Regions from separate parts of the Planococcus beijingensis genome, predicted to be linked through region 2. Evidence: riboswitches for the same ligand, from Rfam matches in the RefSeq annotation. Region 2 holds a riboswitch; the other holds the start of a gene.

Region 1 (3,783 bases), on a different contig from region 2:
TCAATCTCATGCGGCAGTTTCTGCTGATCCAGAATGGTCAGCTGCTGCCCATCCCATTTGATGGATAACGGAATGCTCATATGCGTGCCTCCTTTAGAATTTCCACCAAGTCTTTGATGGAAGCAGTTTGCTCGCGCTTAAGGATTAATTCCCGCCCAGTCTGCAATGCCTGCTTCTTGAAGGAAATTCTTTTATCATTGTCTTCGATGCTGTCCAAGTCTTTGACATGCGCCAGGCCAATCGTCCGGCGGATCAATTCGCAGCCTGCGAAACCAACGGCGTCGGCCAGTACTTTGCCGAGGACATATTCAAGATATCCTTCGGTCTCCTTGAACGATTCAACGCTCTGCGTTTGCCACAGTTCCGTAAATGAAGAAGCGAATACTTCCCATGTTTTTTCAATGTGGGCTACGATTTCCTGGCGATCCTCGCCTTCCCGTGTAATCGTTTGGAAAATCAAGTTGGCCAGAAACAATCCGACATCAAAGCCGATCGGGCCGTAAAAGCCGAACTCCGGATCAATGACTTTCGTTTCGGCCGGCCCCGCAAAAATACTGCCGGTGTGAAGGTCTCCGTGAAGCAGCGCTTCCGCTTCAGTCAAGAAACTCTTCTTCAATTTCGCCACTTCCAGCTGCAGTTTGCGGTCGTTCCAAATCGCTTCTGCTGCTGCCTGCAGCTGCGGTTCGTAATCATTGGTGTCAACATCGAAGAATGGATCGGTAAAAATCAGGTCTTCTGTGATTTTGCATAGCTCCGGATTGGAAAACTCAGCAGCCAATCGTTTTTTCTCAAAAGGATGCAGCCCGTAATCAGAAGTGTGGAATAAGGTCTGGGCCAGGTATTCGCCGATATCCTGTGACAGCCTTGGAAATTGCCGGCCGTTGATCAAGCCTTCCCGCGCAATTTCGAGATGCGATAAATCTTCCATCACCGTTATAGCCAATGCTTCGTCCGTTGCATGGACGGCCGGCACCAAAGACGGCACAAACTCGCCGTGCTTCTTCAGAACATTGGCTTCGATCGTCGCACGCTTCAATGTCAGCGGCCAACTTTCGCCGATGACTTTGGCATATGGCAAAGCCTGCTTGATGATCAGCCGCTTGCCTGTGGCTTCCTCTTCAATTTGAAAAACATAATTTAGATTGCCGTCGCCGATTTCCCGGCACGTCAAGTGAGCTGTATGATCAAATGCTTGAATCGCTTTCGCCAATTCGATGGCAGCTTCTTCGGTTAATGCTTTATAGGTGGTTGGAGCCGTAAGTGTCATGGTCAATCTCCCTTTCTCTGCAATATAAAAAGCCTCTTTCCAAAAGAAAGAGGCCAGAATAAGAGATCCCATGCCTCTTATCTTTCAGAAAATAAATTTCTGATGGAATTAGCACCGTGCCTTACAGGATATTCATCCTGGCGCCAAAGCGCCCCGTCTCACAACGGTATTACGGTCGGTTGCTGGGCGTCATCGGGCCAAAATCCCTCTGCCAGCTCTTGATAAGAGTACTGCTTATCGTGCTATTAAGTTCTGAAATGAATCCTATCACGATTCAGAATTGACTGTCAATCACATTTTTTAAATAAAAACAATTTTGCAACAATGCTGTTGACAGATTTCTGTGCACATGAAATAATCAGAATTACTTTACTCTATTAAAGCAGCTCTACCATTTCGAATGATCATTTCTTTTTACGCTGAGATTCTATAAGTAGGACCAGCCCAAAAAACTTACCCAATTTCATATCTTTCTTATTCAGAGCAGGTGGAGGGACAAGCCCTATGATACCCGGCAACCGGTCCAATGGTGGACACGGTGCTAATTCTTGCAGCCAGAACCGATGGCTGAAAAATAAGAAGTTGTTAAAGCCCTTAACCTCTTCTTATTTGAAGAGGTTTTTTATTTTTTAAAATTGCATGGGAGTGTTGAATACATGAGCATCTTGACTGCTACTTATCAATTATACGGAAAGCCTGGTTCTTTTGAGAAAAAGGCGGAAGGCATCGCTTTAGGTCTGACGATCGGCTCCTGGACCGATTTGCCGCTCCTTGAACAGGAGCAGCTGAAACATCATAAAGGAAACGTCGTTTCCATTAAGGAATTTGAAGAAATCAACCATCCATTGAAACCCGAACTGGTCAAAGCGGAAGTTGCTGTCGCTTATCCGTCCGCCAATTTCTCTGCTGATCTTCCGGCCATCTTGACCACGGTTTTCGGAAAATTGTCATTGGACGGAGAAGTGAAGTTAGTGGATCTGGATTTCAGCCACGACTTACTCAGCCATTTTCCCGGTCCACGCTTCGGCATTGAAGAAATCCGCAACACACTTGGCGTAGCCGGACGGCCGCTTCTGATGAGCATATTCAAAGGCGTCATCGGCCGCGATCTGGATTTTCTGTCTGCTCAATTGCGTGAACAGGCATTGGGTAGAGTGGACTTGGTCAAAGACGATGAAATTTTATTCGACAATCCGCTGACCCCATTTGAAAAACGCATCACCACTGGTAAGGACGTGCTGACAAGCGTTTATGAAGAAACAGGCCATCGTACGCTTTATGCGGTGAACTTGTCAGGACGAACTTCCGCACTGAGAGGAAAAGCACGAAAAGCACGTGAACTTGGTGCGGATGCTTTGTTGTTCAATGTTCATGCCTACGGGCTCGATGTATTGCAGGAACTGGCTGAAGATGATGAAATTGCTTTGCCGCTCATGGCACATCCGGCTTTCAGCGGTGCTTTCACTTCTTCCACTTTCTATGGTCTCGCTACGCCGCTCGCCCTCGGGAAATTGATCCGCTATGCAGGAGCTGACTTCTCCCTGTTTCCTTCTCCTTACGGCAGTGTTGCATTGGAGAAAACAGCGGCCCTTGCGCTCGGCAAAGAACTGACGATAGACAGCCCTCTGAAGCGCAGCTTCCCCGTTCCATCCGCAGGCATCCACCCTGGCCTTGTGCCATTGCTGATGGCTGATTATGGAATCGACAGTGTCATCAATGCCGGCGGCGGTGTCCATGGACATCCCGCTGGTGCAGCTGGCGGCGGACAGGCTTTCAGGCAGGCCATCGATGCGGTACTGCAGGGAGAAACTCTGCAGGCGGCAGGCAAACAACATCAAGAACTACAAACAGCACTTGAGCTATGGGGGTGAACCACTTGAGTAAACCGATTATTTTTTGCGATTTTGACGGCACCGTTACAGCCAATGACAACATCATCGCCATTATGAAGAAATTTAATCCACCGAACTGGGAAACCGTCAAAGACCAGATTCTTGACCAATCCATTTCGATACGTGAGGGGGTTGCGAAGATGTTCTCCCTCCTTCCGGTTGAGGCAAAAGACGACATCATTTCGTATGTGCTGGAGCAGGCCGAAATACGCGAAGGCTTCAGCGATTTTGTCGCTTATACGAAACAACAGCAGCTTCCTTTGTACATTGTCAGCGGCGGCATCGATTTCTTTGTTTACCCGCTGCTTGAACCATTTGGACCTTTTGACGGCATCTATTGCAACAGCGCCGATTTTTCAGGAGACACCATCAAACTGGTATTTCCACATGGCTGTGACGAAACCTGTACCAGCCAAGGCTGTGGCTGCTGCAAACCATCCGTCATCCGGGATCTTCTAGGCAGCAGCGCCAAAAGTATCGTCATCGGCGATTCCATCAGTGACTGGGAAGCCGCCAAACAAGCCGATTTTGTCATTGCCCGGGATCTGCTGGCTGAAAAATGCCAGGAAGCGGACATCGACTATAAACCGTTTGAAACTTTCCATGAAGTCATCGCCATTGTGG
Region 2 (3,783 bases):
CAATAGACCAAGAATGGCATATTGCGAATGATTTTCTCTAGCCATTTATACGCCTCCCTATATCAAGTTGATATATATCACTTTGCTATAAAATACTCTTTTTTTGACCTTTCGTATAAAATTTGATAATAAAATGCTTTATGCATTCAATAAACAGGTATAGCAAGTAAAAGGAGGGAGAGCGATGGAGAATAAAGAAAAAGCCGGAAAGAAAACAGGTCGGGCAATTTCCAACAAACTGACAGCAGATATGATTAGCTCACTGCCAACCTGTATAAAAGGGTGGTTATCTGAAATTGAGGCTGTTGGCCATGAACAAATCAATTTGGTGAGCCTTAAGCAATCGGGGGTAATGAAACTGAAACCCGAACAGAAGCGGTGGACCGTATCCGAAGCAGAACAAATCAGCCATACAGATCCACCAGCTTTCCGATGGATCGTGAAGTTGAAAATGGGAAAAGGATTGGTTGTGACAGGAAAAGACAGTTTTTTGGAAGGGAAGGCAGGCATGCATATCAAGCTTGCCGGCATTATTCCGATTTCCAAAACAGTTGATGATGAAAAGACCAATGAATCCGCACTCCAGCGTTACCTGATGGAGCTAGTCTGGTATCCTTCGGCTGTCCTCAGTCCCTTCATTTCCTGGGAGGAGGTGGACGCACACTCCGCAACAGCGACCATGAATTTTGAAGGTCTTAAAGGTTCTGTCACTTATTTTTTCAATGAACAAAACGAATTGCTGAAAGTGGAAGCCTGGCGCTACAAAGACGGTGGAGAAGACGCACGTCCCCTGCTGTGCGTGGGCACTGTTAAAGAGCAGCGGAAAGTGGGGGGACTGACCGTTCCAGTGAAGATGGAAATCACCTGGATGCTGGAAGAAGGGCCGTTCACCTGGTATCGATTTGATGTACATGATGTTCGATTTAATTCTATCAATGGACGATTTTCCTGAAGACAAACTGAATTGCAGGACTGCAAAAAATCGGGATGCATTCGGAAATTTTTCTAAGTGCCTTTATAAAAACATAACGCCCTTTTCCTGGTCTAATTTCAACGGTTGGATGAAAGTATAAAATTGATTTATGCCCTAAACGTATACATTGTGAAAAAAATCACAGAAATTTCATTGTTTTTCGACAGATTGCCTTGACCTGCTCTTCAGATACAGGTACCATATTTAGAATACTTAAAACTGAATAGTGAATTCTTATCGAGAGAAGTTGAGGGACTGGCCCTATGAAGCTTCAGCAACCAGCCGAAAGGTCAGGTGCTAAATCCAGCAGACAAGAAATTGTCTGGCAGATGAAAAGGAACGAGTTTGATATCGTAAAGCCTTCTTTTTCATGAAGGCTTTTTTTGTATATATGGGAGGTTGAGAAGAGTGGGTTTATTAGACGAATTAAAGACCAGGATTTTGACAGCGGATGGAGCCATGGGAACATTGCTGTATTCGTACGGCATCGAGTATTGCAATGAGGAATTGAACCTTCAGCGCCCGGAAGTGATTGAGAAGATCCATCTGGATTACATCAAAGCCGGTGCGGACATCATCCAGACCAACACGTATGGAGCGAATGCAGCGAAGCTGGCACGCTACGGTTTGGAAGCGCAAGTCGCTGATATCAATAAAGCTGCGATCGACATCGCCAAGCGTGCAGCAGCGCCAGGCGGCCAATTTGTTTTCGGAACCATCGGCGGAATCCGTGGAATCCGGAAAAGCGATGCCACCCTGCAGGAAATCATTGCGATGGTGGACCAGCAGGCAAGCCACTTATTGGCGGGAAATCCCGACGGCCTATTGCTGGAAACCTATTACGATTTCGAAGAACTTGCGGAAACGGTCAAGCACCTGAAAGGCATGACCGATACACCATTGATTGCGCAAGTATCCATGCATGACCCAGGGATTCTGCAAAATGGAATGTCGTTGAACGATGCTCTTCATCAACTGGAAAGTCTGGGAGCGGACATTGTCGGCGTCAACTGCCGCTTGGGGCCACACCATACCATCCAGGCTTTTGAAGAAGTCACCTTGCCTGAAAAAGCGTTTTTGTCGGCATACCCGAACGCCAGTCTGCTGGATGTGGAGGATGGCCGGATCGTTTATGAATCGGAAGCGGATTATTTTGGACGCGCCACTTTGTTGTTGAGAGAAGAAGGGGTCCGTTTAATTGGTGGCTGCTGCGGCACAACGCCGAAACACATTGAAGCAGTGAAAAAACACCTGAACCATTTGCCGCCGATTGCCCATAAAGAAGTCACGGAAAGAAAACCGATTGTCATCCGTGAAGCGGAAGCATTGGCAGTCAAACCGCTTCATGAACAAGCCAAAACGGAACGGACCATCATTGTGGAGCTGGACACGCCGCGCCATTTGGATACCACTAAATTCCTGGAAGGCTCTGCCGCTTTGAACGAGGCGGGAGTGGATGCCGTAACCATGGCGGACAATTCTTTGGCATCGCCCCGCATCAGCAATATGGCGATGGGCTCGATCCTCAAACACAAGCAAGACATTCGGGCGCTTGCCCACATTACTTGCCGTGACCGCAACCTGATCGGTCTGCAATCGCATTTGATGGGGCTCGATGCGCTTGGAATCCATGATATACTCGCCGTAACAGGAGATCCGACCAAAGTCGGCGATTTCCCGGGAGCAACCAGCGTCTATGACGTGTCGAGCATGGAATTGATCCAGCTGATCAAAAAGCTCAATGAAGGCATTTCATTTTCCGGCAAGCCTTTGCGGAAAAAAGCCAACTTTTCGGTCGCTGCGGCATTCAATCCGAATGTCCGTGTGCTGGACCGGGCCGTAGCGAGACTGGAGAAGAAAATCGAAAGCGGTGCAGATTATTTCATTTCGCAGCCGGTTTACACAAAAGAGAAAATCATCGAAATCCACGAAGCGACCAAACACCTGGAAACACCGATTTTTATCGGAGTTATGCCGTTGACGAGCATCCGCAGTGCCGAATTCCTGCACAATGAAGTGCCGGGAATCAAACTGTCGGAAGATGCGCTTGAACGTATGCGTGCCTGCGGCGAAGACAAAGGCCGCGCGACGGAAGAAGGCATCCAGATTGCGAAAGAATTGATCGATACAGCAGCTGAACTGTTCCATGGCATCTACCTGATCACACCGTTTGTCCGTTACGATATGACCGTGGAATTGATCCATTACATCAGACAACTAGATCAACAGAAAGAGAGCGATCCTATACATGTCCAAACATCTTATTGAACAACAACTCGAAAAAAGAATATTGATCATCGATGGAGCTATGGGAACGATGATCCAGAATGCGGATCTTTCACCTGAAGATTTTGGTGGTGATGAATTCGACGGCTGCAACGAATATTTGAATATTGTCCGTCCGGAGGTTATTGAAGAAATTCATGCGGCCTATTTGGAAGCGGGAGCTGATATTCTTTGCACCAATACATTCGGCGGAACGCCGATCGTGTTGGATGAGTATGGAATCGGCGATCAGGCAGCGGAAATCAACCGGCGTGGAGTGGAAATCGCAAAAAAGGCGGCGGCTGCTTATTCAACGCCGGAATGGCCGCGTTTTGTGGCCGGTGCTATTGGGCCGACGACGAAAACATTGTCGGTGACAGGCGGCGCGACATTTGATGAAATGCTGGAAAACTTTTATGTGCAAGCCAAGGCATTGATTGAAGGCGGAGCGGATTTGATCTTGCTGGAGACGAGCCAGGACATGCTGAATGTCAAAGCGGCGACTATCGGCATCAAGCAAGCTTTTGAAGAAACCGGAATCGAAT

The links. A riboswitch is a leader RNA that binds a small molecule or an ion and turns the genes downstream of it on or off. The one in region 2 is predicted to bind S-adenosylmethionine.
Region 1: linked by a shared signal. The riboswitch ahead of mtnW (2,3-diketo-5-methylthiopentyl-1-phosphate enolase) and the one ahead of IRE19_RS15835 (bifunctional homocysteine S-methyltransferase/methylenetetrahydrofolate reductase) in region 2 are both predicted to bind S-adenosylmethionine.

Annotation. Positions count from the first base shown of each region.
Region 1 is NZ_JADHDZ010000003.1:341,579-345,361, forward strand. Features, by position in the region: gene mtnA (S-methyl-5-thioribose-1-phosphate isomerase) at 1-80, opposite strand, end outside; gene mtnK (S-methyl-5-thioribose kinase) at 77-1,267, opposite strand; SAM riboswitch class I at 1,342-1,495, opposite strand; SAM riboswitch class I at 1,739-1,848, shown strand; gene mtnW (2,3-diketo-5-methylthiopentyl-1-phosphate enolase) at 1,924-3,138, shown strand; gene IRE19_RS10380 (2-hydroxy-3-keto-5-methylthiopentenyl-1-phosphate phosphatase) at 3,144-3,783, shown strand, end outside.
Region 2 is NZ_JADHDZ010000007.1:137,784-141,566, reverse strand. Features, by position in the region: gene IRE19_RS18465 (PadR family transcriptional regulator) at 1-45, opposite strand, end outside; gene IRE19_RS15840 (DUF6920 family protein) at 185-952, shown strand; SAM riboswitch class I at 1,205-1,309, shown strand; gene IRE19_RS15835 (bifunctional homocysteine S-methyltransferase/methylenetetrahydrofolate reductase) at 1,382-3,241, shown strand; gene metH (methionine synthase) at 3,222-3,783, shown strand, end outside.